DNA from 4 places in the Aquamicrobium sp. YD-1-mutant5 genome. Region 4 is predicted to be linked to each of the others. Evidence: predicted binding sites of a transcription regulator. Region 4 holds the regulator's gene; each other region holds the start of a gene.
What was found. The regulator PhoB, encoded in region 4, activates phosphate uptake and scavenging genes when phosphate is short. The targets are predictions, from matches to a motif close to TGTCATNNANCTGTCAT.
Positions count from the first base shown of each region.

Region 1: a site for PhoB is predicted at 5,275-5,291, ahead of ugpB (sn-glycerol-3-phosphate ABC transporter substrate-binding protein UgpB). Genes of this name have one in related genera too.
Region 2: a site for PhoB is predicted at 3,331-3,347, ahead of ppk2 (polyphosphate kinase 2). Genes of this name have one in related genera too.
Region 3: a site for PhoB is predicted at 4,132-4,148, ahead of AC5XE7_RS05680 (NAD-glutamate dehydrogenase). Genes of this name have one in related genera too.

Region 1 is NZ_JCAKKP010000004.1:158,621-166,459, reverse strand. Features, by position in the region: gene AC5XE7_RS08500 (lytic murein transglycosylase) at 1-745, shown strand, start outside; gene AC5XE7_RS08495 (sn-glycerol-3-phosphate import ATP-binding protein UgpC) at 829-1,887, opposite strand; gene ugpE (sn-glycerol-3-phosphate ABC transporter permease UgpE) at 1,891-2,739, opposite strand; gene ugpA (sn-glycerol-3-phosphate ABC transporter permease UgpA) at 2,774-3,658, opposite strand; gene ugpB (sn-glycerol-3-phosphate ABC transporter substrate-binding protein UgpB) at 3,901-5,208, opposite strand; gene tlpA (thiol:disulfide interchange protein TlpA) at 5,344-6,027, opposite strand; gene argH (argininosuccinate lyase) at 6,060-7,460, shown strand; gene AC5XE7_RS08465 (lipoprotein) at 7,528-7,734, shown strand; gene lysA (diaminopimelate decarboxylase) at 7,751-7,839, shown strand, end outside.
Region 2 is NZ_JCAKKP010000002.1:98,710-106,548, forward strand. Features, by position in the region: gene AC5XE7_RS03150 (OpgC family protein) at 1-683, shown strand, start outside; gene AC5XE7_RS03155 (CYTH and CHAD domain-containing protein) at 718-2,163, opposite strand; gene ppk2 (polyphosphate kinase 2) at 2,310-3,224, opposite strand; gene AC5XE7_RS03165 (ABC transporter ATP-binding protein) at 3,499-4,305, opposite strand; gene AC5XE7_RS03170 (acetate--CoA ligase family protein) at 4,314-4,907, shown strand; gene AC5XE7_RS03175 (enoyl-CoA hydratase/isomerase family protein) at 4,956-5,693, shown strand; cobalamin riboswitch at 6,023-6,219, shown strand; gene AC5XE7_RS03180 (TonB-dependent receptor domain-containing protein) at 6,316-7,839, shown strand, end outside.
Region 3 is NZ_JCAKKP010000003.1:264,323-272,161, forward strand. Features, by position in the region: gene AC5XE7_RS05680 (NAD-glutamate dehydrogenase) at 1-4,107, opposite strand, end outside; gene AC5XE7_RS05685 (LysE family translocator) at 4,226-4,840, opposite strand; gene typA (translational GTPase TypA) at 4,981-6,807, opposite strand; gene AC5XE7_RS05695 (hypothetical protein) at 7,021-7,305, shown strand; gene AC5XE7_RS05700 (MFS transporter) at 7,315-7,839, opposite strand, start outside.
Region 4 is NZ_JCAKKP010000003.1:94,476-102,314, forward strand. Features, by position in the region: gene AC5XE7_RS04715 (ATP-binding cassette domain-containing protein) at 1-245, opposite strand, end outside; gene AC5XE7_RS04720 (sugar ABC transporter permease) at 257-1,573, opposite strand; gene xylF (D-xylose ABC transporter substrate-binding protein) at 1,797-2,837, opposite strand; gene AC5XE7_RS04730 (ROK family protein) at 3,088-4,353, shown strand; gene phoB (phosphate regulon transcriptional regulator PhoB) at 4,340-5,029, opposite strand; gene phoU (phosphate signaling complex protein PhoU) at 5,052-5,759, opposite strand; gene pstB (phosphate ABC transporter ATP-binding protein PstB) at 5,798-6,619, opposite strand; gene pstA (phosphate ABC transporter permease PstA) at 6,636-7,839, opposite strand, start outside.

The DNA of each region.
Region 1 (7,839 bases), on a different contig from region 4:
GCAGGCAGCCGGCAAATGCGGCAATGACGCCAGCGGCTTCAATGCCTGGGTGGGCGCTTACACCGCCGATGCCAAGGCACGCGGCATCGACACGCGCCCCATGCAGGGCGTGAAGTACGATACCGGCGTGATCAAGATCGACCGGGCTCAGCACAAGGCCTTCCGGGGCAGCCTTGAAGATTTCATGCAGCGCCGCGCGCCCGCCTCCTACGTGAAGAAGGCAAAGGGCTACATGAAGTCCGAAGCGTCGCTGCTGCGCCGCATCGAACAGAAATACGGCGTTCAGCCGGAAGTGCTTCTGGCCATCTGGGGCATGGAAACCGGCTTCGGCGCGAATTCGGGCAACAAGAGCGTGTTCGGACCGCTGGCGACGCTCGCCTATGACTGCCGCCGCTCGGCCTTCTTCACCAACGAGCTCGATTCGGCGCTGATCATTGCCCAGAAAGGCTACATCTCCGCCGAGCAGATGCGGGGCGCCGGCTTCGGCGAACTCGGACAGACCCAGTTCCTGCCGTCCAAATATCTGGAATATGCCGTCGATTTCGATGGCGACGGCCGCCGCGACCTCATCCGTTCGCGCGCCGACGTTCTGGCCTCGACCGCCAATTTCCTGCGCGGCCATGGCTGGCAGCCGGGTGGCGGCTACGGCCCGGGCGAGGTCAATTACAAGCACTGGAACGACTGGAACCGCGCCACCATCTACCAGCAGGCGCTGGCCGAGTTCGCCCGCCGCATCAAGAACTGATTTCTTAACTGCGATTCAGGGCGCCCGATGAATTCATCTGGCGCCCTGAAAACATGTCTTAAGAACGGCAGCGGCGGCGAAATTCAGACCCGCTTGCCGTCCTTGTCGAAGAAATGCAACCGGTCCCGGCCGGCTGTTATGTCCAGACGGTCTCCCGGACTGGCCATGCTGCGGCCGGGAACGCGCACCACGATGCGCACGCCTCCTGCGGCGCAATGCAGGAAACTTTCCATTCCCACCGGCTCCACCGCCTCCACAGTTACCGGCAGCGTGAAGGCCCGCGACTGACCCTCGCTGGTCGCAATCACCACATCCTCGGGCCTGAGCCCGACTATCGCAACGTTGTCGGCGACATCGCCATCGAGGACTGCGCCAGCGACCGTCGCCCTTCCCTGCGCATCGCGCGTCAGCGCCAGCAGATTCATCGGCGGCGCGCCGATGAAGGCGGCAACGAAGGTCGAGGCCGGCTTCTCGTAGATATCCATCGGCGCGCCGACCTGCTCGATCAGACCGCCATTCATCACCACCAGCATGTCGGCCAGCGTCATAGCTTCGAGCTGGTCATGGGTGACATAGACCGAGGTGACGCCGAGATTCCGCTGCAGGTTTTTGATCTCGACCCGCATCTGGCCACGCAGCTTGGCGTCGAGATTGGAAAGCGGCTCGTCGAACAGGAACACCTTGGGGTTGCGCACAATGGCGCGGCCCATGGCGACGCGCTGGCGCTGGCCGCCGGAAAGCTGGCGCGGCTTGCGGTCCAGAAGCTGGTCGAGTTCGAGCGTCTTTGCGGTCGCCCGCACGCGGGCATCGATCTCGGGCTTCGGCGTGCCGCGGTTGCGCAAGCCGTAGGCCATGTTGTCGTAGACGCTCATATGCGGATAGAGCGCGTAGTTCTGGAACACCATGGCGATGTCGCGATCGGTCGGGCCGATGCTGTTGACGACCTTGCCGTCGATGGAAATCGTGCCGGCCGAGATCGTCTCCAGCCCCGCGATCATGCGCAGCAGTGTGGACTTGCCGCAGCCCGACGGCCCGACCAGCACGCACAGCGCCTTGTCGGGAATGGCGATGGAGATGCCCTTCACCGCCTCGAAGCCGCCTGCGTAAACCTTGCGCACATCGTTGAGATCGACTGTCGCCATGTTCTATTTCTCCGACTCGACCAGGCCCTTGACGAACCAGCGCTGCATGGCCACCACCACCAGGATCGGCGGGATGATGGCAAGGATCGACGTCACCATGACGAGATGCCATTGCGTATCGGCATCGGCAAACGAGATCATCTTGCGTAGCGCGATGACGATGGTGTTCATGTCGTTGCTGTTGGTGACCAGAAGCGGCCACAGATATTGCGTCCATCCGTAGATGAAGAGGATGACGAACAGGGCCGCGATGTTGGTGCGCGACAGGGGCAGCAGGATGTCGAAGAAGAAGCGCCACGGCCCCGCCCCGTCGACGCGCGCGGCCTCCACCAGTTCGCCCGGAATGGTCATGAAGAACTGCCGGAACAGCAGCGTTGCGGTGGCCGAGGCGATCAGCGGCACGATCAGCCCGGCATAGGTGTCGATGAGCCCCAGATCGACCATCACTTTGTAGGTCGGCAGGATGCGCACCTCGACGGGCAGCATCAGGGTGATGAAGATGATCCAGAAGAAGGTCATCCGGAACGGAAAGCGGAAGAACACGATCGCATAGGCCGACAGGATCGAGATGATGATCTTGCCGATGGCGATGCCCAGCGCCATCACCGTGGTGTTGACGAGCAGGGTGCCGACACCGACGCCGCCCATGCGTGTGCTGCCGCCCCACAGCGCCTGCGAATAGTTCGTCCAGAATTCCGGCCCCGGCAACAGTGGCAGCGGCGGGCGCAGGATCGTCTGCAGCGAATGGGTGGAGGCGACGAAGGTGTAGTAGATCGGGAAGGCGACGATGACCACGCCAAGGATCAGGATGGCGTGGGCAAGCCAGATACCGGCCGACGACTGGCCGATCATCAGCTTGTCGCTGCCGCTCGCCGGTGCCGTTGTATCAGCCATAGTGCACCTTCCTCTCCACATAGCGGAACTGGATGGCGGTGAGCGCGATGACGATGATCATCAGGATCACCGACTGGGCGGCCGATTCGCCGAGGATCAGGTTGACGAAGCCGTCATTGTAGACCTTGTAGACCAGCGTTTCCGTCGACTTGCCGGGCCCGCCGCCGGTGACGGCATGGATGATGCCGAACGTGTCGAAGAAGGCGTAGGTGGTGTTGATGACCAGCAGGAAGAAGGTCGTGGGCGCCAGCAGCGGAAACACGATCGTCCAGAACCGCTTGACCTCCCGCGCGCCGTCGATGGCCGCCGCCTCGATCAGGCTCTTCGGGATCGCCTGAAGGCCGGCGACGAAGAACAGGAAATTGTAGCTGATCTGCTTCCATGCCGCCGCCGTCACCACCAGCACCATGGCGTCGGTGGAATTGAGCAGCGGATCCCACGCTATGCCGGCCTTGCGCATGAGCACGGCCAGCGTACCGATCGAGGGGTTGAACATGAACAGGAACAGCATGCCGGCAATGGCCGGCGCCACCGCATAGGGCCAGATCAAAAGGGTGCGGTAGAGACCACGGCTGCGCACTACCTTGTCGGCCATCACCGCCAGCAGCAAGGCCACGCCCATGGCAACGACGGCAGTGGCGACGGAGAAGATCACCGTCACATGCATCGCGTTCAGATAGGCGGGATCGGCCAGAACCTTTTTGAAATTGGCGAACCAGACGAAACGGGAGCGCAGGCCGAACGGGTCCTCCCGCAGCATAGACTGGTACAGCGCCTGTGCGGCAGGGAGATAGAAAAAGACCAGCGTGATGGCAAGCTGGGGCGCCAGCAGCAGATAGGGCAGGACGCGGTTGGGAAATACGACGCGCGGCGTCATGTCCATCTCCTCCGGCTTCTTTCGGTGCAAGCGGGACCATCGGAGCAGAAAGACCGGGTAGTTTCAAGCAGATGGTTCACGCAGGCGGACCCTTCTGTCGCAATGGCAGGCAATTCGGGACTTGCGCGGCAAGGGGGAAACGTTGCGCCATGATGGCGATATGGTCACGCAGAAAGCCGCGAACCCATGGAAAGACGGAGGGCCGGCAAGACGCCGGCCCTCCCTGATCCGGACACCAGCGCCTAGTTGGCGTTGGCTTCCTTGATGGCCGCATTGCCGCGCGTGACGGCAGCGTCGAGCGCCTGCTGCGCGGTCTGCTGGCCGGCGAGCATCTTCTCGAACTCCTCGTTCTGGATATCGCGCACCTGCGGCAGGTTGGCGAGACGAACGCCCTTGGAGTTCTCGGTCGGCGCCTTGCCCATCATCTGCAGGATCGGCGTTTCGCGGCCGGGGTTCTTCTCGTAGAAGTCCGACCCCTTGGTGGCTTCATAGGCCGCCAGCGTTACCGGCAGATAGCCGGACTGCTCGTGCAGGAACTGCTGCACATCGGTCTGCGACAGATAGTTGAAGAAGGCGGCAACGCCCTTGTACTGCTCGTCCGACTTGCCGGCCATCACCCACAGGCTGGCGCCGCCGGGCGTGGTGTTCTGCGGGCCCGCGCCGTCCTCGTCATAGGGGAGCTGGCCGATGCCGTAGTTCATGCCAGACTTGACGATGTCGCCAAGGCCGCCCGACGATTCGGTGAGAATGCCGCATTCGCCGGCGAGGAACAACTGCTTGGCCTCGGAGGTGCGGCCCCCATATTTGAATGTTCCGTCCTTGGCCAGATCGGCGATGGACTGGAAGTGGTTGACGTAGAGCGGAGCGTTGATTTTCAGCTCGACGTCGCCGCCGGCAAGGCCGTTCTCATTGGTGCCGTAGGAAATGTTGTTCCAGGCGGCGAAGTTCTCCAGATGGATCCAGGTCAGCCAGGTCGAGGTGTAACCGCAGGCAGCCGCACCGCTGGTCTTGATCTTCTTCGCCGCTTCGAAAACCTCGCCCCATGTCTTAGGCGGATTGTTCACGTCGAGGCCGGCTTTCTCGAACACATCCTTGTTGTAGTAGAGGATCGGCGAGGAAGAGTTATAGGGGAAGGACAGCATGGTGCCGTCGGGCTTCGAGTAGTAAGCGACGATGCCCGGCAGATACTGGCTCTTGTCGAATTTGAGGCCGGCGCCTTCCAGCACTTCGGCAACCGGGCGGATGGCGCCCTCGGCGGCCATCATGACGCCGGTGCCGACGTCGAAGACCTGAATGATGTCGGGGGCCTGACCGGCACGGAAGGCGGCGATGCCGGCATTCAGCGTCTCGGGATAGGTGCCCTTGAACACCGGAACGACCTCATAGTCGCTCTGGCTGGCGTTGAAGTCCTTGGCGATCTTGTCGACCACTTCGGCATTGGCGCCGGTCATGGCGTGCCACCAGCTTATCTGGGTGGCAGCGATGGCGGAGGCCGAGGAATAGAGGGTGAGTGCGGTTGCAAGACCTGCTGCAATACCCAGAAGCTTCATCTTCATCTCCCGATACATGATTGACCAAATGGAGTTCAGTTCCGCGGTCGGAAGTATGGGGCGAATATGACAGACAGACAACAGCGGCGTGTCGATATGATGAAAGCCGGTTAAGGAGCGTGGAAAACTCCGGCTTTACTTAACGTCATCCAGAGCGGTTTCGATGAACCTGACGGCATCTGGCGTAGACCACTCGGCCGGGCCGTTCATATGGGCAAGCAGGCAACCTTCATCATCGACCAGCACGGTGACGGGCAGGCCGAGCGCAAGGCCCTTCGCCTTCAGCTCGTTGAAAGCGCCCATGGAGTGGTCGCTGTAGTAGGCAAGACCGGACACCTTGATTTCATTGAGGAAGGCCTTCGGCTTTGCGTCGTCGCCGGTATCCACGTTGATGGCGACCACCTCGAAGCTGTCGCCACCCATTTTCTGCTGCAACTCGTCCAGGGCCGGCATTTCGGCACGACAGGGCGCGCACCACGTCGCCCACAGATTGACGAGCACGGTCTTGCCGGCATGGCCGGCAAGCGTAGCCGGCTTTCCATCCGGATCATTGAAGGCAAGACCGGCCAGCGATTGCGGCGGATCCGCCGGCAGCATGGCCGCGACGTGACCTGTCGCGGCAGCGGCCACCTTCTTCGCGCGCTCCGTTTTGGCAGCGCACACGCGATCCTGCGCGGCGATGGCGGCAGTTCCACCCGTTGCATTGTTGCCTTCAAGGCCGCCGCTGACATATACCGCGAGCGCGCCGGCTGCGGCACCGGCCAGGAGGGCCGCAAGAATCAGGCGCGTGGTGGGGAAAAGTTTTTTACCGTCTGCCATTTTTTCAACTGCTCCGGGCACGGGTTATAGAGATGAGCGACAAGAAGGCCAGCAACCAGATGTGGGGCGGACGATTTGCCTCGGGTCCCGCCGCGATCATGGAAGCGATCAACGCCTCCATCGGCTATGACCGCAAGCTCTACGCGCAGGATATAAGAGGTTCGATCGCCCATAGCGAGATGCTGGCCAAAACCGGCATTATTTCGGCAGACGACGGCAAGAGGATCGCCGATGGCCTCGCCGCCATCCGCAGCGAAATCGAGGCCGGAAAGTTCGAGTTCTCAACCAGGCTCGAAGACATCCACATGAACATCGAGGCGCGGCTGGCTGAATTGATCGGCCCGGCCGCCGGCCGGTTGCACACGGCGCGCTCGCGCAACGATCAGGTGGCCGTCGATTTCCGGCTGTGGGTGAAGGATGAGTTCCATCGCGTCGCCGAGGCGCTGAAAGGGTTGATCGCGGCATTCGTGGCACGCGCCGAAGAACATGCGGCCACCGTCATGCCCGGCTTCACCCACCTCCAGACCGCGCAACCGGTGACCTTCGGCCACCATTGCCTTGCCTATGCCGAGATGTTCGCGCGTGACCTGTCGCGGGTGCGCGACGCCATCGAACGCATGGACGAGAGCCCGCTCGGTGCGGCAGCGCTTGCCGGCACCGGCTTCCCCATCGACCGTCACATGACGGCGAAGGCGCTGGGCTTCCGCGAGCCGACCCGCAATTCGCTCGACAGCGTTTCCGACCGCGACTACGCGCTGGAGTTCCTGTCGGTCGCCTCGATCGCCGGCACCCATCTGTCGCGGCTGGCGGAGGAGATCGTCATCTGGTCGACGCCGCAATTCGGCTTCGTGCGCCTGTCCGATAGCTTCTCCACCGGCTCCTCGATCATGCCGCAGAAGAAGAATCCGGATGCGGCCGAGCTGGTGCGGGCCAAGACCGGGCGTCTCAACGGCCACCTGATCGGCCTGCTGACGGTGATGAAGGGCCTGCCGCTGACCTATTCCAAGGACATGCAGGAAGACAAGGAAGCCGTGTTCGATGCGGCCGAGACGCTCGACCTGATGCTGGCGGCGATGACCGGCATGGTCCGCGACCTGACGGTCAACGAAGCCGCGATGAAGCGCGCCGCCGGCTCCGGCTACTCCACCGCCACCGACCTTGCCGACTGGCTGGTGCGGGAACTGGGCATTCCCTTCCGCGAGGCACATCATGTCACCGGGCGTGCGGTGGCGCTGGCCGAAGAGAAGAAATGCGGCCTCGAGAAGCTGACGCTGGAGGATCTGAAGTCCATCCATGAGGGCATCACCGCCGATATCTTCTCCGTGCTGTCGGTGCAGAGTTCGGTGAAAAGCCGGCAGAGCTTCGGCGGCACCGCCCCCGCCGAGGTGCGCCGTCAGGTGCGTTACTGGAAAAAGCGACTGGCCAAGGCTTGAAGCCGGGTGCATTGATCGCCAAACTTGGATAGAACCCGGTCAAGGGTAATCACGGACGGATGAAACGATGACCGCAGGCAGACTGGTTACGATGCTGGCGCTGGTCGCCGCGATGGCGACTGTTTCAGCCTGCGGGCGCAAGTCTGGCCTCGACACACCCTATGAGGCAGCCGTCGAAGCCCGCAAGGAAGCGCAGCGCAACAAGGAGCCGCTGCCGCCGGAACCGCAGAAACCGGACAACGACAAGCCGTTCATCCTCGACAAGCTGATCTGATTTCCGGAAGCTCACCTTGAACCATTTTGAATATCGCGACGGCATTCTTCACGCCGAGGATGTTTCGATCCCGGCGATTGCGGCTGCGGTCGGCACACCGTTCTA
Region 2 (7,839 bases), on a different contig from region 4:
CGCTGCGCTGGCCGGGCACGACGCTCGGTGCCTGCGGCGTGCTGTGGCTGGCTGCCGGCCTGTGGCAGATCGCGCCGCGCAATTATCCGGAAGCCGGCCAGTGGTTTCTCAATCCGCTGTCGTGGCAGTTTCTGTTCGCGATCGGCATCACCGGCGCGATCCATGTGCGCAGGACGGGTGCATTTCCCGTCAGTCGCTGGGGCGTTGCACTGGCAGGCGCCTATGTGATCGCGGCGCTGGCGTGGGTTCACTCGCCCCTGTGGGGTCAGGTGACATGGTTCGGCCTTTCGCCGGTCCTCGGCGGCTTCGACAAGACCTATCTGTCGCTGGCGCGCCTGCTGCATATTCTGGCGGTGACCTATCTTGTGCTTGCCCTGTGTTCGGCGGTTCGCGTGCGGTTCCGGGCCGACAATCCTCTGGCCGTCCTTGGCCGCCGTTCACTGGCGGTTTTCATCGCCGGGACCGTGCTGGCGCTGGCCGCGCAGATGCTGCGCATGGTCCATGCCGGCGGCGTCGGCTACGACCTTTGCCTGCTCGTGATCGGCATCGCGGCCCAGTTCGGGCTGGCATATTATCTCGACTGGGTCGACAGGGTGAAAGCCGCCGCCAGAAGCGATACACCGGTCCGGCACAGAGCCCCGGCCCTGAGCGCAGGACGGGTACTTGCGGGGCATGGCGCGTAGGGACTAGTTCTTTCTTCCCGTCGATCCCGAAGAGCTATCGCCAGAAGCGCTTTGCATCGACGAACGCATCGTGGGCTTCCGCCGCTTCGGTCAGGCTTTCTTTTCCGGTTGAGGTCAGCATGCCGGCCACCTCGTCAGGCGCAAGGTCCAGCCGTTCCAGCAGCCGGGGCAGGACGGCAAGGTCGTTCAGGGTGCCCAGCCGGTCCTGCATCACCTCCAGAGCGTCGACGAAACGCCGAAAGCGGCGCTGCTGGCGGCGGGTGTCGAACAGGGAGCCGAAGAAGCCGGCCGCATAGCGCAGCTTCTTGGCATCCTTGCGCACTTCATGCCGCGTCTCGTCGTCAAGTTCGGCAAGGTCCCTGCCGCCCTTTTTGACCTTGCGGCGAAACCGGTCGAGCGCGGAGGCCGCGAAGTCGCGCACCGGTTGCGCGCGGATTGCCGCGGCGGCTTCCGTGGTCCGCCATCCGCCGAACGCCAGCCATTCGACAAGATCAAGCATCAGCAGCCGTGCGCGCGGTGAGTTCAGGGCCTCCATGGCCCGCTCATAAGCGCTGGTCCGCGCCACCTCGATCCGGGCGCGCAACCCGTCTTCGGCACCGCGTGCAGCCAGCACGTCGAGATCGCGGGCGTCGCCCGTACTGCCGGCCAGCCAGCGCAACTCGTCCCGCAAACGGGCGAACCGGCTATCCTCCAGCATCTCCCTGTAAATCGACAATGCCGAGCGCAGACGGCGCAGGGCCACGCGCGCCTGATGCAGCGCTTCGGGATTGCCGGGCGACAGCAGCGGCTCGTTCAGGAGGAAATGACGCAGGCAGGATGCGGCGATCTCCTGGAAGGCATCCTCGGCGCTCATCCCGGCGTGCAGCATCACGGCTTCGGCCTTTATCGCCCGCGGCGCCTCGGCAAGCAGCCTGTAGCCGCGCGCGGCCTTGTTGAGGACCCCCGGCCGCAGTGGCACCAGATCTCCCAGCCGCCGGGCAAGGGCAAACAGCGCCGCCGGGTTCCCCTTTTTAAGCTCAAGCTCGATCTCGCACAGCGAGGAACGGCGGTCCCCGGCCATGACCTCGCCGCGATCCAGCGCGACCTCGATCGTCGCGTCATCCTGAACGACGTTCCAGATCATGCGCCCGACATGGACTTCGAAAACCGGGCGAATGTCCTGCACCTTCGCGCCCAGCATGGAGACGAACGGCAGGGTGTCATCGAAGACCGGCCGATCATCCGGTACGGACCGCTCCCACTCCCGGCGAACAAACATGCCAGCCGCCGGACCTCCGGCCTTCACCGTCTGGATACGCGCGCCGTTCGCCTCCCTGACCCTGAGCGTGAAGCCGGCCGCTGCGAGGTCGTTGCGGGGCGTGTCGAAGTAGATGGCCCGCTGCCGCAGCAGGGATGCCTCCTGTGCGAACGGATTGCAGGCCAGTAAATCGTCGGCATCGTCCGGCGTCAGTTCGAGCTTGAGTTCAGTTTCCGGCATCATGCGAGCTGCGCCTTGCTTGACTTGCGATATAGCCCGGACGACAGGCACTGTTGGCGCCCCCCAAGCGGAACTGCCGCATTATGGACAGCGCCCGGGGCAGGGCGTCAACAGGCGTCGTCCTCCCGGCTCTGACCCCGCCCCCCTGTTCAGTACTTCTGCGGAACGTAGAGTTCGCCCGGCAGCGTGGCGCGTTCATATTCGGGATTGAACACGCGCTCCGGCAGGCTGATCTCCTCGTGCGGCACCGGCTGATAGGGGATCTGGTTGAGCAGATGATCGATGCAGTTCAGCCGTGCCCGCTTCTTGTCATTGCCTTCCACGATGTACCAGGGCGCTTCGGGAATGCTGGTGCGCTCGAACATCTCTTCCTTGGCCTTGGTGTACTGTTCCCAGCGCACGCGCGACTGCAGATCCATCGGCGACAGCTTCCACTGCTTCATCGGATCATGGATGCGCATCATGAAACGCATCTGCTGCTCTTCGTCGGTGATCGAGAACCAGTACTTGACCAGCCGGATGCCCGAGCGCAACAACATGCGCTCGAATTCGGGAACGTCGTTGAAGAAGTCCTCGACCTGTTCCGGCGTGGCAAAGCCCATCACCCGCTCGACGCCGGCCCTGTTGTACCAGGAGCGGTCGAAGAGCACGATCTCGCCGCCGGCGGGGAGGTGCGGCACATAGCGCTGGAAATACCACTGCGTCTTCTCACGGTCGCTGGGCGCTGGCAGGGCCGCCACCCGCACGATGCGCGGGTTGAGCCGCTGGGTGATGCGCTTGATGACGCCGCCCTTGCCGGCGGAATCGCGCCCCTCGAACAGCACGACGATCTTCTCCCCGGAGTGCGATACCCAGTCCTGCAGCTTGATGAGCTCGGACTGAAGCCGGATCAGCTCCAGAAAATAGGTCTGGCGATTGAGGGAGTCGGGGTGCGCCTTCTTGTAGATCTTCGCCAGTTCGGCCGAAAGCGCGGGTTCGGACAGTTCGAGTTCGTAATCCTCGTCGAGGGCGTCCTCCATCTCGGCTCTTAGCCAGGATACCGCGCTGCTGTTGTCGAAATCCATGAAACTCTCCAGGTCCGGATTGGAACGCGATCCGTGCGTGAAGCTCCACCCTGCGCCGGATGTCGGAATCTCGCACCTACCGTTCCGGGCCGACTATCATCAGCTGGTTACATGCATATGACGGCTGCGGCCGCCCGCATCGCTGCGGCCGCATTGCGGAGAGAAAGGTCCTTGCGGCTACGTGGAGCATTGCTGCTTTTCTCAGAAATGCTCTGTCTCTTTGTTTGGCCGCATTCATGCGACGCCGGATGTCTCCATCTGGCTGCAGGATGCTCTACGCGATGTTCCGGTTTGCGGAACGCTGCTCCAGCTTCGTGGCGCGCAGCAGTTGCTGCGTGTAGGGCTGGGTGGCCTGACCGGAATAGATCTGGTCGCGCATCAGGGTCTCCACCAGCTCGCCCTTGTTGAGCACGATGACGCGGGCGCACATATGGGCGATCACCCCGAGATCGTGCCCGACAAACAACATCGTCAAGCCGCGTTCACGGTGGAGCTTTGCAAGCAGGTTCAGAACTTCGGCCTGCACCGATACGTCAAGCGCCGAAGTCGGCTCGTCGAGCAGCAGCACTTCGGGTTCGAGAATGAGGGCGCGCGCAATGGCGACGCGCTGACGCTGCCCGCCTGACAGCTGATGCGGATATCGGAAGCGGAAGCCGAGCGGCAGGCCGACGGAGGCCAGGCTGGCGCGGATCTTCGCCTCGCGGTCGCCGATGCCCTGTATCGCCAGCGGCTCCTCCAGAATCCGCTCGACAGAATGGCGAGGATGCAGCGCCGCATAAGGGTCCTGAAAGACCATCTGCACACTGCGCGTGTGCCGCTTGTCTCTGGCCCTTGCGGAGGCCGGCATGCCGAGGATTTCCATCATGCCGGCGGCCGGAGCGGTTCCGGTGAGGGCTTTGAGGATGGTGCTCTTGCCGGAGCCGGATTCTCCGATGAGGCCCAGGCATTCTCCGTGTGCGACCGAGAAGCTGACATCGTTCACGACGTTTGCCGAGCCATAGGTGACGCAGAGGTTCTTTACGTCGAGCGCGTTCGCCGGCGCGTTTACAGGGACTGGTCTTGCGTGTTCCATGACAGCCATGCGGCCAGATCGTCGGCACTCCCGAACAGGCGAGCGAAGCGGCGGCGCTGCTGGATGGCCCCTTCGTGGTGAAAGTGGTCTCTCCTGATATCGTGCATAAATCGGACGTCGGCGGGGTCGTGCTCGGCCTCGAAACGCCTGATGATGTGGCGCGGGCTGTAACGCAGATGGGCGCATCCATCGCGCAGAAGCTTCCCGATGCGCGTATCGAGGGTTTTCTGGTTCAGGAAATGCGCACCGGCAAGGTTGAACTGCTGGTGGGCGCCCGCAACGATCCGCAGTTCGGCCCGATGATCATCGTCGGCGCCGGCGGCGTTCTGGTCGAGCTGCTCAGGGATGTGGCGGTGGCGATGGCCCCTGTCTGCGAGAAGAAGGCACGATCGATGATCGAAAGCCTGCAGATCGCAAAGCTGATGCAGGGCTTCAGGGGCAGCGCGGAACTCGACATCGATGCCGCTGCCCAGGCCGTGTCGCGGATCAGCTGGATCGTATCGGACATCGGCCCCCGCTTCTGTGAACTCGACGTGAACCCGCTTCTTGTTGCAGAGGCCGGAAAGGGTTGCGTGGCCGTCGACGCCCGCATTCTGCTCGACGACAACTGATATCCGGCGGCCGGAGCGGCCCGGACATGCACAGCACTGGAGGACTTAATGTCAGCACTGGACGTAAGACAGGATGGCAGGACGACCATCTTCACCATCAACCGCCCGGAGAAGATGAATGCCATCAATGCCGAGGTGGCGAATGAGATGCAGCGGCGCTTTGCCGAATTTGACAGCTCGGATCAGCGGGTCGCGATCATCACGGGCGCAGGGGAAAAGGCGTTTTCTTCCGGCGCCGATGTCTCGGACATTCCCGAACTCTGGCGCTGCATACCAACGATCGGCATCGTCACGGAAAAGCCGGTCATATGCGCTGTCCATGGCTGGTGCGTCGGCGGGGCGCTGGTGATGGCCGCAATGGCGGATCTGTGCGTGGTGACCGAGAACACCCGTTTTTCCTATCCGGAAGGCAAGGTCGGGCTGACAGGCGGCATGATTGCCACGCTGGCAGGGCGCATACCGCATAAGATGGCCATGGAGATCATGCTGCTTGGCCGAACCGTTTCCGGCCGCCGCGCCTGCGAGATCGGGCTTGCCAATGAGGTGGTGGAAGACGGCAGGCATCTGGAGGCCGCGCTGGCGATGGCCCGCGAGATGGAAGATATGGCGCCGCTGGTGCTGAAGACGCTGAAGCGCTTCGTCGTCGATCATACGCTTATCCAGACACCTTCGGAAAAGCTTGCGCGTGCCCAGCGCGACCTTGCCGTCGTCCGCACCAGCGCAGACCTGAAGGAAGGCGTTGCGGCGTTCCGGGAAAAGCGCAAGCCGGTGTTCAACGGCAGATAGAACCGATCCGCCATTTCCCGGCCGCCTTCAGGCCCAGAGGCTGCCTGTGGGGCCGTGTCAGCGCCGGCCGACGTCATTGCCGTGTCTGTCACAGGGCATCTTGCCGGCGGCTGCCGCAGCCATCTGAACCTCCCCGCACGGCCGCCGGCGCATCGTTGCGGCGAGGTGTGGCGCAGGCGACCGGACCTGAAGCGTGTCGCGATCTTTCGGATTTTCTCATTCTGCTTTAAGCCATTGTTTTCACGAATGTTATTGCCTCGAATCCGGTTCCCTCTTTCGAGCGGTATGCTTTAACTGTCCGGCGGCAATTGACTTGCCGGGCGTCCATGTTATCGGGAGCGCGGTTATGGTTCTTTCGTTGTCTCCGGAGAGCGAAAGCTAAGAGGGAATCCGGTGAAAATCCGGGGCTGCCCCGCAACTGTAAGCAGAGAGTGCGCCGTCGCCTGTAGTCACTGGCTTTCCCGGGAAGACAGACGGTGCATGATGACCTGTGAGCCAGGAGACCTGCCTGACCATGGAAGTTCGGTGGGCGGGGTGGACCACTGGAATGTGCGGCATTCGGTAAAGGAAACCGGGCGCGGCATCCGTCTTGCGAACCCCGTTGTTAAAGAGAGGGGGAGCAATGGCTGTCTTCACATATTCTACCACAAACAATACGGGTCGCCGCAGGCCGGGCTTTATCGCATGGCTTGGCCTTGGGGTGGCGGCGATCGCTCTGGCAGGTTCGGGGAATGCTTTCGGGCAAACGAGAGCCGAGCAGAGCACCGAGGACATTGAAGCGGGGCGGGCTCCTCTTTTGACGCCCGAAGAAACCATTCTTCTGGAGCGCATAACCGTCACTGCCCAGCGCGGCCCGAACGAACTGTTCAACGTCGCGCAGAACGTCACCATCCTGACCGGCGAACAACTCGACAGCAGGGCCGTTCGCGATATCGACGACATGGTGCGTTATCTTCCCGGTCTGAGCGTCGACCGCGAAACCTCTCTCAACAATCCCTATGGCCAGCTCGGTTCGTTCAGCATCCGGGGCGTCGGTGGCAACCGTGTGCAGATCCTTGTCGATGGCGCGCGGGTTCAGGAACAGACGATCTACGGCAGCCGCGATTTTGCCGATCCCTTCAACATGAAGGCGGTCGAAATCGTTCGCGGTCCGTCTTCCGTGCTTTGGGGGGCGGATGCGCTGGGCGGCGTCGTTTCGTTTCGCACCCGCGATCCGCAGGATTTGCTGGATGGTTCCGACAAGCCATGGGCGGGTGAAATCAAGAGCGCCTATGACAGCTTCGACGGCAGCTTCCGCAAGCAGTTCACGGCGGCGGCCTCGCAGGGCGATTTCCAGATGCTGGCGAGTTTCGGCCACCTGTCCGCCCATGAGCCGCGGCTGAGGAATGCGCGCGCCGACGGCGGCATCTGGGGATGTCCGCGTCCGGCCTCTTTCGGCTGTGACAAGCTGTTCGATGCCGACACCTACGCATGGAACGCGCTCGGCAAGCTGATCTGGACCCCTGAAGATCACGAGTTCAGGCTGACCGGGGAGTTCTTCAGGCGCCACACCGAAGTCGATCAGGTGTGGGACGCTTTTGCCGCCTCCAGCGGCTATGCCAGCGCCAGCTATCCGCGCGAGCTGGACATGCAGAGGACGCGTCTGGCGCTGGAGCACAAATGGACGCTCAACACGCCGCTGCTCGACGAAATCAAGTGGCAGCTGTCCTATTCACCGCAGAAGCGCGACACGTCGGGCACGCAGACACGCATCTTCGCCACGCGTACGGACACATACACGCCCGTGCGCAATTATGGCGAAACCTTCCTTGAGGCGGATGTGCAGCTGACCAGCCGTTTCGCCACCGGCGGCATCGCCCACAAGCTGATCTACGGTTTCGACGGCGATCTGACGGATTCCTCCTATGACGGCTATAATATCGTCCACCGATCCGACACCGGCGTGACGACGATCCAGACCAATCAGGGCTACAACTTCCCCGAAGTGAAGACCCGTCGGGCGGACTTCTACATTCAGGATGAGATGGAGTTGCTGGACGGGCGGCTCAGGATCACGCCCGGCGTTCGCTTTGCGACCTACAGGATCGATCCCACCGGGGACACGGGATACAAGCCCCTTCCCGGCAACGAGCCCGAGGTGACGAGC
Region 3 (7,839 bases), 170 kb from region 4:
CAGCCCGAAGCCTTCGCGGATCAGCACGAAGGTCAGCATCACATCTGCCGCACTGCGCCCGGTCGTCTCCATCAGCCGGTTGACGAAGGTGGGCCCGCCCCGATTGACCAGATCATTGGCCAGAACGCGGGTGATGATCTCGCGCCGCAGGCGATGGGTGGTGATTTCCTCGCCGAACCTCTCAGCCATGGCATGGGGGAAGTAGCTCATCAGATCCTGCCCGAAATGCGGATTGTCCGGCACCTCGGAGGCGACGATATCGCTGAACAGCACGATCTTGGCATAGGCGAGCAGCACGCCGAGTTCAGGCCGCGTCAACGGCTCGCCCCGCGCCTCGCGCTCGGCCAGCACCGCAGCCGAAGGCAGGTTTTCGACCGCCCGGTCGAGCAGGCCACGGCTTTCCAGCGCCGCCATGAAGCGGGCCTGATGGGCCATGTCGGCAAGGCCGCGTCGCCGCGCAAGCGACAGAGCGAGCGTCTGCTGGTAGTTGTTGGCCAGAACCAGCCCCGCCACCTCATCCGTCATCGCAGCCAGCAATTTGTTGCGCGCTGGCCGCTCAAGCGCGCCCTTGCGCATGGCGGCGGCCAGCGCGATCTTGATGTTGACCTCGACGTCCGAGCAGTTGACGCCGCCGGAATTGTCGATGGCGTCGGAGTTGCTGCGACCGCCCCTGAGGCCATATTCGATGCGGGCGCGCTGGGTCATGCCGAGGTTCGCGCCCTCGCCGATCACCTTCGCCCGCACATCGCCGCCATTGATGCGGATGGCATCGTTGGCGCGGTCGCCCACATCCTGATTGGTTTCGCCGGCCGCCTTCAGATAGGTGCCGATGCCGCCGAACCACAACAGGTCCACAGGTGCTGCAAGAATGGCGCGGATCACCTCGACCGGCGTGGCGACCGTCTTGCCGATGCCGATCGCTGCGGCGGCCTCCGGCGTCAGCGTGATCGACTTCTGCGACCGCGACACGATCATGCCGCCGGCGGAGAGCTTCGACTTGTCGTAGTCCTGCCAGCTCGAACGCGGCACGCCGAACAGGCGCTGGCGCTCGGCAAAGGACGAGGCGGCGTCCGGATCGGGATCGATGAAGATGTCGCGATGGTCGAAGGCCGCGATCAGGCGGGTCTGCTCTGACCGCAGCATGCCGTTGCCGAACACGTCGCCCGACATGTCGCCGACGCCGATGCAGGTGAACGGCGTCGTCTGGATGTCGCGGTTCATTTCGCGGAAGTGCCGCTTTACCGCTTCCCACGCACCGCGCGCGGTGATCGCCATGCCCTTATGGTCGTAGCCGGCCGAGCCGCCGCTGGCGAAGGCATCGTCCAGCCAGAAATCATGCGCCTCGGAAATCGCGTTGGCCGTATCGGAGAAGGTCGCCGTGCCCTTGTCGGCGGCGACGACGAAATAGGGATCGTCGCCATCATGGCGCACCACGCCCTGCGGCGCAATCACCGCATCGGTGCCGATGTTGTCGGTGATCGACAGCATGCTGGAGATGAAGTTGATGTAGGCCGCCCGGCCGGCCTCGAACACCTCATCTCGGCTGCCGCCCACCGGCAGGCGCTTGGGGTAAAAGCCGCCCTTGGCGCCGACCGGCACGATGACCGCGTTCTTCACCTGCTGGGCCTTGACCAGACCCAGCACCTCGGTGCGGTAGTCCTGCGCGCGATCCGACAGGCGCAGGCCTCCGCGCGCCACCGGGCCGAAGCGCAGATGCACGCCCTCGACCTGCGAGCCGTAGACGAAGATTTCGCGCCATGGCCGCGGCTCGGGCAACCCCTCTATGGCGCGCGGATCGAGCTTGAAGGCCAGCGAATGGCCGCGCTCCAGCTTGCCCTCGACGAAATGGTTGGTGCGCAGCGTCGCCTCGATCAGGTTGAGGTAGCGGCGGATGATGGTGTCGTCATCGATGTTGGGAACATCTTCCAGCGCGTCCCTGATCTTGGCCTTGAGATGGCGTGCCGCCACCTCATCGCCTTGCGGTGCGGCCGGATCGAAACGGGCGACGAACAACATGTAGAGCCCGCGCGCGATCTCGGGATAACGGTTCAGCGCCGCCGCGATGAAGTCCTGGCTTTGTGGGATGCCGGCCTGCTGCAGGTAGCGGCCATAGGCACGCAGCACCAGTATTTCGCTGGCGGCGAGCCCGGCCGTCTGGGCCAGTGCATTGTAGCCGTCATTGTCCATTTCACCGCGCCACACGGCAAGGAACGCCTCGTCGAACAGCGCGCCGCCGTCGGACAGGTCGACCGGCCGGCCATAGGCGCTCTCCAGTTCCATGTCGTGGACGAACACCTTGTCCGCGCCTTCGGTCCCGCTGCCTCCGTCAACCTCGAATGTGCGCTCGCTGATGACGCGGAACCCCAGATTTTCGAGGATCGGCACGCGCTGCGACAGGGCCACCGGGCTGCCATGGTGATAGATCTTCAGCGAGGCCTGTTCCTGCGTCTGGAAGACGTCGCGATAATAGTCGATGACGATCGGGTTCCGCCCGCTCACCTGCGCAATGCGGGCAGCGTCGACGAGCGCGACGTCCGGCGAGAAACTGTTGCGGTAGCTCTGCGGAAAACGCTGGGCGATCTCCGTCACCTGCCGGTCCACGCCTTCGGGGCCGGCCGCCTCGCGCAGCGCATCTTCCCATGTGCGCACGATATCGCGGATTTCGGCCTCGATCGTTGCCGTATCCACTTCCGGCGTCTTGCCGCCGGAGCGGCCGATGATGAAATGGATGCGCGCCAGCCCCCCTTCCGGGAAAGCCGGATAGAAGGCGGAGACGTGGCCTTCGAACACGGTTTTCAGATAGACGCCGATCTTTTCGCGCACTTCCGAATCGTAATGATCGCGGGGAACGAAGACAATGACGGAGACGAAGCGGTCGAACTGGTCCGCCCGGATCAGAGCACGTACACGCGGCCGGTCAACCAGACCGAGTATCGCTTCGCAATGCCTGCCCAGCAAAGGCACCGGAATCTGGAACAGCTCGTCACGCGGATAGCTCTCCAGCACATTGATGAGAGCCTTGCCCGCATGGTCGAGCTGGTTGAGGCCGGACTGTTCGATCACCGTCTTCGCCTTGGAGCGAAGATAGGGAATGTTCATCACCGAGCGCGTGTAGGCGGTGGACGTGAACAGGCCGACGATGCGCAGTTCACCCGCAAGCTCGCCATTGGCCGTGTAGGTCTTGACCCCGACATAATCGAGATAGATGCGCCGGTGCACCGACGACTTGGCGTTGGCCTTGGTCACGATCAGTGGCTCTGGCCCGTGCAGGAAAGCGCGGATTTCCGGCGTGGTGGTCACCGATTCCGTGCCACGGCGCAGCACCAGAACGTCGGGATCGCCCAGAATGCCGAGACCCGCCGTGTCGGCCAGTTCCAGCGTGCCGCTTTCCTCGCCGCCGCTGTATCTGTATTCGCGCATGCCGAGGAAGGTGAAATTGTCGTCGCGCAGCCATTCGAGGAAGGCGATCGCCTCCCTGACGGCCTCCTGCTCCAGCGGAACCGGTGCATGGCGAAAATCGCTGATCGCCGCATCCAGCCTGGCCAGCATCGGCTTCCAGTCGTGAACGGCGGCGCGCACCTGCTCAAGCGTGCGGCTGAGCTTCTGCTCCAGCAGGGAGGCTTCATCCGCGTTCATGCGTGCGACATGAACCTGAATGACACTCAGCCGGTCGGCACCGGCGTCTTCGCTGGACGCGCATGTGTCACCCAGAATTTCAACCCCGCCCGCAGCGTCATGGCGCACGTTCAGCACCGGATGCGCGACGAAGAACGCTTCCCCGACCGCCTCGTTGATCTCGCCGATGACGGAATCGAACAGGAACGGCATGTTGTCATTGACGATGGTGATGACAGTTACGGGGCGGCCCTGCCGCGAGACGTCCCCACCGGCATCGATCAGGATGGTGCTCGCGCCCTTGCTGTGGCTTGCGACGGCTCGTTCGGCCAGTTCTGCGGCGCGTTCCAGATCCGCTTCATCATAGGCCGCGACGTCCTCATCGGGTGCCCGGGCCAGCAGATATTCCAGAAGTCTGCCGCCGGTTCCGGAGCCAGCCCCGGCGCTCCTCTTCGTTGCGGTTCTGTCGTATCCGGCTTTCTCAATAGCCATGATATGCTTTGTCCTTCTGACGAAATGACAGCCATATGATCACGGAGGGGTGGCTGCTTTTTGGATGACAGGCCTCAGCCCGCAGGAAGTCGTCGCGGCGTGTGCATGCGCTGAACCATCAGGAGCGCCCGGCAATCGCGGCGGCGGCACCCGCCATGGTTCCGGCACTGATGCGGTTGGCGATCTGCATGGCGCGCCGGCTCTTTAGCAGGCGGCGCGCCTGAACGGCGGCAAGCGCCCATGAGAGATCGATGATGACCAGAACCACGACCATGGTCAGCGTCAGTTCAAGCCAGCCCAGCACGCTAACGGATTGCAGATCGATGATGGTCGGCAGCAGCGCCAGATAGAACATCATCACCTTGGGATTGCCGAGCGACACCGCCAGACCCGCGAAGAACATTTTCAGGGAGGAACCTGCCTGCGGCAGGGGCGCGCCGTGCGCCTCAGCGGGCGCCGTCCACATCTTCCACGCGAGAAAAAGCAGATAGCCGACGCCAGCCCATTTCAGGATGAGAAAGGCTAGATGGAAAGTCTGCGCGACCACGGCCAGCCCGAAAACGGCCAGCGACAGCCAGATCGCCTCCCCGATCCAGAGTGCCAGAAGAAACGGGAGCACTCCGCGAAAGCCGGTGGAAATGACCCGCGCGACCAGCGCTGCCACGGACGGCCCCGGAGAGCCGGCGGCAACGAACAATGCCGCGGCGAAGATGAGCAGAGAGGTCAGGTCCATTCCGCAAGCTCCAGGCTGATGCGGCGATCATAATCTTTTGAGGCGACCTGACCAGACGTCATCTGGTTCTTAAATCGATATGAAAAACCCGGCGCCGATGACGCCGGGTTTTTTTCTGTTGATGATGGAGCTGGCTGCGGTCAGGCCGCGCCGGCCACCTTCTGCTTCTCGAAACGCTTGCGCTCATTGGGATCCAGATAGAGCTTGCGCAGGCGGATCGACTTCGGCGTCACTTCCACCAGCTCGTCCTCCTGGATCCACGACAGTGCGCGCTCCAGCGTCATGCGGATCGGCGGGGTCAGCTTCACGGCCTCATCCTTGCCGGCGGCGCGGATGTTGGTGAGCTTCTTGCCCTTCAGCACGTTCACTTCCAGATCGTTGTCACGCGAGTGAATGCCGATGATCATGCCCTGATACACCTTGACGCCGGGATCGATGACCATCGGGCCGCGATCTTCCAGATTCCACAGCGCATAGGCGACAGCCTCGCCCTGTTCGTTGGAGATCAGAACGCCGTTGGTGCGTCCGCCCAGCTCGCCCTTGTAAGGCTGGTAGGAATTGAACAGGCGGTTCATCACCGCCGTGCCGCGCGTGTCGGTCAGCAGTTCGGACTGGTAGCCGATGAGGCCGCGGGTCGGGGCGAGGAAGACGAGACGCTGGCGATCGCCGCCGGACGGGCGCAGCTCGATCATCTCGGCCTTGCGCTCGCTCATCTTCTGCACGACGATGCCTGCGTGCTCCTCGTCGACGTCGATGACGACTTCCTCGATCGGCTCCAGAATCTGGCCGTTCTCGTCCTTCTGCATGACGACGCGCGGACGCGACACGGCAAGCTCGAAGCCCTCGCGGCGCATGGTCTCGATCAGAACCGAAAGCTGCAGCTCGCCGCGGCCCGACACATAGAAGGAGTCCTTGTCGGCGGATTCCTCGATGCTGAGCGCCACGCTGCCCTCGGCTTCCTTGAGCAGACGATCGCGGATAACGCGGCTCGTCACCTTGTCGCCTTCGGTGCCCGCCAGCGGCGAATCGTTGACGATGAAGCTCATTGTCACGGTCGGCGGATCGATCGGCTGGGCCGGCAGCGCCTCGTTCAGCGAAGGATCGCAGAACGTGTCGGCGACAGTGCCCTTGGAAAGGCCGGCGATGGCAACGATGTCACCTGCCTGCGCCTCTTCGATCGGCTGGCGCTCGATGCCACGGAAGGCGAGAATCTTGGACACGCGGCCGGTTTCCAGAACCGTGCCGTCGTGGTGCAGAACCTTGACCGGCTGGTTCGGCTTCAGCGTGCCGCTTTCGATGCGGCCGGTAACGATGCGGCCAAGGAAGGGGTTGGCTTCCAGAATGGTGCCGATCATGCGGAAGGGGCCATCGCCGACCTTCGGGGCCGGAACATGGTCGAGCACCAGATCGAACAGCGGCGCGAGGCCCTGATCCTTGGGGCCCTCGGGGCTGGCGGCCATCCAGCCGTCGCGGCCCGAACCGTAGAGGATCGGGAAGTCGAGCTGCTCGTCGGTGGCGTCGAGCGCTGCGAACAGGTCGAACACTTCGTTGATGACCTCATCGGCGCGGGCGTCGGGACGGTCGATCTTGTTGATGGCAACGATGGGGCGAAGGCCGACCTTCAGCGCCTTGCCGACCACGAACTTGGTCTGCGGCATCGGGCCTTCGGCCGAGTCGACCAGCACGATCACGCCGTCGACCATGTTGAGGATGCGCTCCACCTCGCCGCCGAAATCGGCGTGGCCAGGAGTGTCGACGATGTTGATGCGGGCGTCTTTCCACTCCACCGAAGTCGCCTTGGCGAGAATGGTGATGCCGCGCTCCTTCTCGATATCGCCGGAATCCATGACGCGTTCAGCGACGCGCTGGTTGTCGCGGACGGAGCCGGATTGCTTGAGGAGCGCATCGACCAGCGTCGTCTTGCCGTGGTCAACATGCGCGATGATCGCGATGTTACGGAGTTTCATTGGTATCTTCTCTGGGGTACTGACGGCGGCAGCCAAAGCGGGTCCGGCCGCCCACGCCATCAATTTCGGTTGGCGCGCTCTTACAGGTTTTTTCGCAAATGCGAAAGGGCAGCAGCCAAAGAAAATCGCCGCTTACGATTTGTTAAGGGTCCGGATGCGATAAAGTTTCGTTAACCAAGGGTACAGTGAACCCTTTCCGAAAGGCGATTGGACATGGCCATGCCGACTGCAGCGCGAACCGGATTCCGCCTCACCATGCTGTGCATGGCCGCCGTCCTCGCAGGCGGTGCAGCCCATTCCATGACCTCAGTCAAGGGCGACAGCGAGGACAGGGTCCTGTCCGTCACCGCCGCCCAGCAGCTCTTTGCCGATGCGCCCGACGGCGTCGATCACATGGTGACCGGCCCGGTCAGCTCCGCCTTCCGCGAGCGCCAGCGCGAGGCCGGCTGCGCCGATGCGGTGTGGCCGAACGTGCCGCTCGCCTGCTTCCCCGGCTGATCTCTTCACTCAGGCCGGCTGCGGCTCGGGATCGCTTTGCGGCTTGCTGGTATCGATCAGCATCGAGATGCAGGCCGCCGCAAGACCGGTCAGCCCGGCAATCAGGAAGGCCATTTCGTAGTCGCCCTGCAACTCATGCATGATGCCGCCGAAATAGGCGGCCGCCGCCGCGCCCACCTGATGGCCGGCCACCACCCAGCCGAACACCAGCGGACCCGCCGCATCACCGAAACCCTCATTGGCCAGCCGCAGCGTCGGCGGCACCGTGGCGATCCAGTCGAGCCCGTAGAAGATGGCAAAGACGATGAGGGCCGTCGCCGAGAAGCCTGAATAGGGCAGGTACATCAGCGACAGGCCGCGAATGCCGTAATAGATGAACAGCAGCTTGCGCGGATCGAAGCGGTCGGTCAGCCAGCCGGACAGCGTGGTGCCGATCAGATCGAACACGCCCATCAGCGACAACAGCCCCGCTGCCTGAATCTCGTTGATGCCCATGTCGCCGCAGAAGGCGATGAGATGCGTGCCGACCAGCCC
Region 4 (7,839 bases):
CGCGGATTGCCGATCGCCGCCTCTTCGCCATTGACGAAGATCTGCCCGGCGTCGCGCTTGTAGGCGCCGGACAGGATCTTGATCAGCGTCGACTTGCCGGCCCCGTTGTGGCCGAGCAGCGCCACCACCTCACCTGGATAGAGATCGACCGAAGCGTCGTCGACGGCGCGAATGCCGCCAAAGGCGATGGAGATGTTGCGCATGTCGATGAGCGGGACAGCGCTGCTGTTTCGGGACTCTGCCATGGCCGTTCCTCCTAGACCCGCTTGCGGTAGACGGTGTCGAGCCACACCGCGATGACCAGCACGGCACCGACGACGATGTTCTGCAGAGGCGAGTCGATGCCCAGCAGGACCATGCCCGATTGCAGCGACTGCATCAGCAGCGCGCCGAGCATCGCCCCGATGATGGTGCCGGAGCCGCCAGCCAGCGACGTGCCGCCGATGACGGCCGCCGCGATGACCAGAAGCTCGTCCAGCGTGCCCAGCGCATTGGTCGCCGCGTTGAGGCGGGCCGAGGAGATGGCTGCGCTGATCGCCACCAGCACGCCCATGATCATGAACACCTTCATGGTCACCCAGCGCGTGTTGATGCCGGCGAGGTTAGCCGCCTCCGGATTGCCGCCGATGGCGAACACGTAACGTCCGAATCGGGTGCGGTTGGTCACGAAGGTCATGATGATGCCGACCGCGACGGCCATCAGCACCGGAATGGCGATGCCATGGGCGATGAACAGCCCCCCTTCCGGCACCTCGATGCCCTGCGCCGCTGCATAGCGTCTCACGATGCCCACCGGCCATGGATAGGAATTGGCGACCCACACCGCGCCCACAATGGCGGCGCAGGCGACGCCCCCGAGCAGCAATTCGGCCCATACCGGCCGCAACGGGAAGCGGAACCGCTGGCGCTGGCGGCGGCCACTGACCATCAGAAAGGCGACGCCAAGACAGCCGGCCACGGCCACGACCCAGCTCCAGCTGGCGCCGATAGCGCCCAGCGGTCCACCGCCCATCAGCTGAAATGTTGCGTCGAGCGGCGCGACGGTCTGCCCGCTCGTCACCCACCACGCGGCACCACGCCAGATCAGCAGCCCGCCAAGGGTGACGATGAAGGCCGGCACTTCAAGATAGGCAATGATGAATCCCTGCAACGCGCCGATGAGGAGCCCCGCAAGGATGCCGCAGGCAAGGGCGATCACCCAGATCCACGGATCGCCCAGCGAAAAGCCGAACACGCGGATCAGGATCTGCGCCTGCAGCACGCCCATGACCATGCCGACGATGCCCTCCATGGAGCCCACCGACAGGTCGATGTTGCGCAGCACGATGACCAGCACCATGCCGGTTGCCATTATGGCCACGGAAGATGTCTGGACCGAGAGGTTCCACAGGTTGCGCGGCGTCAGGAACAGGCCGCCGGAAAGAAAGTGAAGCAGGAGCCAGATCAGCACCAGCGCCCCCAGCATGCCGAGCATGCGGGTGTCGAGCTCCGTCGCCTTGAGGAACTTCGCCAGCGGCCCGAGATCGGCCTCCCGCGCCCGGTCGCCCGTCGCTGCCGAGGTCGCATCACTCATGGTTTCCTCCCACCGGCCGGTTCTGGCCGTCAAATGCGCCGCACCATCATGCTAGACCAAATCCGGCAAAAGTGCACAGCGGTCTTGCAAACCGGGACAGCAAACGCCCCGGCCCGGCCAATCGCTTCGGAAATTTGAGGGTTTCATGCCGGGCGCGGCACCGCAGACAGCCATATCCTGCGGGAAGCGCAGGCACCCCAACGCTTCCCGTAAACTGGACAGCTCAGTCGCAGGCAGCGACACTGCCTGCCGCAACGCCCGTGCAGACCGCATCCTTGGTGATCCAGCCGGCATCGATGACGACGTTGAGATTGTCCCTGGTTATCGCAATCGGCGTCAGGAATACGGACTTGACCGTATTGCCGCCGGGCGTGGTGAAGTCCTGCACATTGGCGATAGCGGTCATTTCCTTGCCGTCGGCCAGTTCGCTGGCGATCTGGGCGGCATTCTTGCCAAGCTCGCGCGCATCCTTCCACACCGACACGGTCTGGGTGCCGAGCGCGATGCGGTTCAGCGCGGCATGGTCGCCATCCTGACCCGAAACCGGCACCGAGCCGGCAAGGCCCTGCGCCTGAAGTGCGGCGATCGCACCACCGGCAGTGCCGTCATTGGAGGCCACCACCGCATCGACCTTGTTGTCGTTGGCGGTCAGGAACTGCTCCATGTTCTTCTGGGCATTGGCCGGCAGCCAGCCATCAGTATAGGCCTCGCCGACATTCTTGATCGCGCCGGAATCCAGCGCTTCCTTCAGCACCTCGACCTGCCCGGAGAACAGGAAGTCGGCATTGGGATCGGCACCGGAGCCCTTGATGAAGACATAGTTGCCTTCCGGCTTCAGCTTGAACACCTCGCGGGCCTGCATGCGGCCCACTTCCTTATTGTCGAAGGTGAGATAGAAAACATCACTGTTCTCGATCAGGCGGTCATAGCCGACGACCGGAATGCCCTCGTCGAGCGCCTTCTGAACAGCCGGACCGATGGCCGAGGCATCCTGCGCCAGAATGATGAGAGCATTGGCGCCCTGGCTTATCAGGCTTTCGACATCGGTGAGCTGCTTGGAGGCGGACGATTGCGCGTCAGCCGATATGTACTTGTCGCCCGCCGCCTCGATCGCGGCCTTCATCGCCGCTTCGTCGGTCTTCCAGCGCTCTTCCTGGAAATTCGACCAGGACACGCCGATGACCTTGTCCTTCGCCTGTGCGGCGAGGGGAAGCGTCAGAGACAAGGCGACACCCGCCAGAATGGCAGCCGTAAAATTCCTCATGATTTCCTCCCTGCGCCCATGGGCGCGACGTTGTGACCCGTGAACAAGCCATGCCGGTGAACAAGTCGGGGCAAGGACTTTTTTCGAGCCTCGAAAAAATGTGGCGCAACGACCTGACCGTGTCAACGGATTTTCTGACCGTCCGTGAATTATTTCGAAACCCGAATTAAATAATGACAGCCTTCGCCGCTTCTGACAAAGTTCACGGCCTGCTATTCAACGTCGGCACGCAGGGAGGAAGAGTACAGTAATGACTGTTGGCATGCGGCACGACGATCTGCGCCGGCGCAACCGCGCCATGGTGATTTCGGCCGCGCGGCGTGGCGGACAGGTTTCCCGCACCGAAATCACGACTATCACGGGTCTCAGCCATTCCACCATCTCCGCTATTTCCGCCGACCTGATCGCCGAGGGCATTCTGGCGGAGGCCCGACAGGATGATGCCCCTGCCCTCAGACGCGGAAGGCCCCAGATCGGGCTCGAACTCGACCCCGCAGCAGCCAGCGTGGTGACGCTGATGCTTTCCCTCAACAACCTCTCCGCCGTCCGGCTCGATTATTCGGGATCTGTTCTGGACGAAGAGCAGTTGCGGCTCGACACGCGCGCCCTCTCCCGCGAGGCGCTGATCGGCGAATGTGTGGCAGTGCTTCAACGATGCCTTGCTCACCCCGCCGCAAAGGCTGGCCCGCCATTGCGTATCGTCTTTGCCGTTCAGGGCATCACCGACGCGGAAGCGCGTTCCATGCTGTGGTCTCCGATCACCCCGCACACGGACATCCCCTTCGCCGACATTCTGGAAGCGGAATTCTCTGTTCCCGTAACGGTGGAGAACGACTGCAACATGATGGCCGAGGCGCTGCGCTGGCGCGATCCGGCCCGCTATCGCGACGATTTCATCGCCATATTGCTCTCGCACGGCATCGGCATGGGGCTGGTGCTCAAGGGCGAGATGTTCACCGGCACCCATTCCTCAGGCGTCGAATTCGGGCACATGATCCATAGGCCGGACGGGGCGCTATGCCGTTGCGGGCGGCGCGGCTGTATCGAAGCCTATGCAGGAAGCTACGCCATCTGGCGCAGCGCCGCCGGCCATGACCAGAACGAGGAACCGCGGGGCGATATCGGGGAAGCGGAGATGCAGGCGCTGGCGGACGCGGCCCGGGACCATGAAGGGCGCGAGCGCGAGGCGTTCCGCATCGCAGGCGAAGCGCTCGGCTTCGGCCTCGGCAGCCTGTTTGCGCTTATCGACCCTGCCCCGGTGGCATTGGTCGGCCTCAATGCAGCCGCCTTCGACCTGATCGAACCGGCCCTGCGCGATGCCATCGCGCGCACTGCCGGCGGCCAGCATTCCGGCTCGATCAGCTTCAGCATCGAGCCGGACCAGATCGCCCTGCTGCGCGAAGGCTGTGCCATGCGCGCGCTGACTTACGTCGATGACAGGATTTTTGCCGGCGGACGGTCCCTGCAGGACGGCCCGGCCGCGCGTCACTCTTCTCTGCCCGTCACTCTTCCCTGATCGCGTAGCCTGAACCGCGAACGGTGCGGATCACGTCGGGCATGCGGCCGGTGTTGACCGCCTTGCGCAACCGCCCGACATGCACATCCACTGTGCGTTCGTCGATGTAGATCGTCTCGCCCCAGACATTGTCCAGCAACTGTCCGCGCGAGAAGACGCGACCGGGATGCTGCATCATGAATTCGAGCAGGCGGAACTCGGTCGGCCCCAGCCGGATCTCGCTCTTCTTGCGGTAGACGCGGTGCTGCTCGCGGTCGAGCACGATGTCGCCCACCTTGAGCACAGAGGACAGCACCTCGGGCTTAGCACGACGCAGAAGCGCCTTTACCCGCGCCACCAGCTCCGGCATGGAGAAGGGCTTGACCAGATAGTCGTCGGCGCCGGTGGAAAGGCCGCGCACCCGGTCGCTTTCCTCGCCGCGCGCAGTCAGCATGATAATGGGCAGCCGTTCGGTCTGCTCGCGCATGCGCAGGCGCCGGCACAGTTCGATGCCGGAGATCGCCGGCACCATCCAGTCGAGCACCAGAAGGTCCGGCACATTTTCCTGCAGCCGCAACTCGGCCTCGTCACCGCGTGTGACGATCTCGACCTGATAGCCTTCGGCTTCGAGGTTGTAGCGCAGAAGCACGCCCAACGGCTCTTCGTCCTCAACCACCATGATGCGGGGTGCGATCATGCTTCGTCTCCTCGATCCTGCTTCAAACCGCAGGTGCCGGTATGCCAGTCTCGTCCTGCTTGGGACGATGAGCCGGCAACTGCTCGCCGGTCAGCACATAATAGGCATTTTCGGCAATATTGGTCACGTGGTCGCCAATGCGCTCCAGGTTCTTCGCACAGAAAAGCAGATGCGTGCAGGCCGTGATGTTGCGCGCGTCCTCCATCATGTAGGTCAGCAGTTCGCGGAACACAGAGGTGTATTTGACGTCGACCAGCTCGTCCTCGTCGCGCAGCCGCACCAGCCCTTCCGGGTTGCGCGCGCCATATTCGTCGATGACGCCCTGCACCTGCTCAAGAACCAGTTCGGACATGTCTTCGATGGAGCGGGCGAAGGCGCGCGGCACGCTCGACTGCCCCACCGCATCGACGCGCTTGGCGATGTTCTTGGCCAGATCGCCAATGCGTTCGAGATCGCCGGCCATGCGGATCGCGCCCACGATGGCACGCAGGTCCTGCGCCATCGGCTGGCGCTTGCCGATCAGCGTGATGGCGCGGTCGTCCAGACGGCGCTGCAACTCGTCCATCACCGCATCCTCGGAGATGACGCGCTGGGCCAGCGCATTGTCCGGCACGATCAGACTCTGTGTCGCCTCATCGACCATGGACCCGGCCAGGCTGACCATGTCACGCACCAGCCCTTCGATCTCGCCAAGATCGTCGTCGAAGGCGGTCACCGTATGAGCACCCATTATACGTTCCTCGTCTGTTGGAATGGCCGCAGTAAGACTCAGCCGAACCGGCCGGTGATGTAGTCCTGCGTGCGCTTGTCGTCGGGGTTGGTGAACATCTTCTCGGTCGGGCCTTCCTCGACGAGATTGCCGAGATGGAACATGGCCGTGCGCTGCGAGACGCGCGCCGCCTGCTGCATGGAGTGGGTAACGATGACGATGGTGTAGTTCTCGCGCAGCTCGTCGATCAATTCCTCGACGCGCGCGGTGGCAATCGGATCGAGCGCCGAGCAGGGCTCGTCCATCAGGATCACTTCAGGCGACACGGCGATGGCGCGCGCAATGCACAGGCGCTGCTGCTGACCGCCGGAAAGACCGGTGCCGGCATCATGCAGGCGGTCCTTGACCTCGTTGAAGAGGCCGGCGCGCTTCAGGCTCGATTCCACCACCGCATCCATGTCGGCCTTGCTGCGGGCCAGACCGTGAATGCGCGGGCCATAGGCGACATTCTCATAGATCGACTTCGGGAACGGGTTCGGTTTCTGGAACACCATCCCCACGCGCGACCGCAGTTCCACCACGTCGATGTCGCGGTCATAGATGTCCTCGCCGTCGAGCGTGATCTTGCCCACCACCCGCGCATTGTCGATGGTGTCGTTCATGCGGTTCAGGCAGCGCAGGAAGGTGGACTTGCCGCAGCCCGATGGGCCGATCAGCGCCGTCACCTGATTCTGGCGGACCAGAAGATCCACATCGAACAGGGCCTGCTTGTCGCCATAGAAGACGCCGACCTTCTCGCCCCGCATCTTGATGGGTTCGTTGACGGCGGCCACCTTGGCGTTCACGGCATTTTCCAGAGTTGCTTCGCTCATAATGTTCACGATCTTTGTTCCTTAATTACCAGCGCCGTTCGAAGCGCCGGCGCAGCAGGATCGCGGCCAGGTTCATCGCGGCAAGGAAAAGCAGGAGGATGATGATGGCGCCGGAAGTGCGTTCCACGAAGGCACGTTCGGCTTCGTTCGCCCACATGTAGATCTGCACGGGCAGCGCGGTGGCAGGGTCCATCGGCGTGGCGGGATAGTCGGCCACGAAGGCCACCATGCCGATGAGCAGCAGCGGAGCGGTCTCGCCCAGCGCCTGCGCCAGACCAATGATGGTTCCGGTGAGAATACCGGGGGCTGCAAGCGGCAGAACGTGGTGGAACACGGTCTGCATCTTCGAGGCGCCGACACCCAGTGCACCGGAGCGGATCGAGGGCGGCACAGCCTTGAGGGCCGCGCGGGTGGCGATGATGATCGTCGGCAGCGTCATCAGTGTCAGCACGAGACCGCCGACCAGCGAGGCCGATCGCGGCAATCCCATGAAGTTCACGAACACCGCAAGGCCGAGCAGACCGAACACGATGGAAGGCACGGCCGCCAGATTGTTGATGTTGACCTCGATCAGGTCGGTCCAGCGGTTCTTCGGGGCGAACTCCTCCAGATAGATGGAGGCCGCCACGCCGATCGGCAGCGCCAGCGCCAGAACGATCAGCATCATGTAGACCGAGCCGATCAGCGCCACGCCCATGCCGGCGGTTTCCGGCCGGCTGGATGCGCCGAAGGTGAACAGGCCGCGGTTGAAACGCTCGACCATGGCGCCGTCGGCGGTCAGGGTCTTCATCCAGGCGACCTGCTTGTCCTTGACCTTGCGGCGCGACTCGGGAACCGACATGTCGATCTGGCCCTTATGGGCGGAGTCGACGTCCGCGGCAGCCAGCACCCACACATTCTGCGTGGTGCCGATGATCGACGGATCGGCGATCACCATGTCACGGAGTTGCGTGCGCACGCCCTGCGAGATCATGCCGGACAGGAGGCGCAGGTCAGCCCTGTTCTCCTCGGCTTCGACATCCAGCCCTAGCTTTGCGGCAAGAGCATTGCGCGCCAGCAGCGGATAGTTGGCGGTAGCCAGCACATTGGCATCGCTGTCGCGCTTGCCTTCCGGGTCGATGACGCCGGCATCAAAGGTAACCGGCAGGCTGATCGAGGTCTGCCAGAAGGCGGTATAACCACCCCTGATGACCGTGAACATCAGGGCGCCGAGGAAAAAGATGCCGATG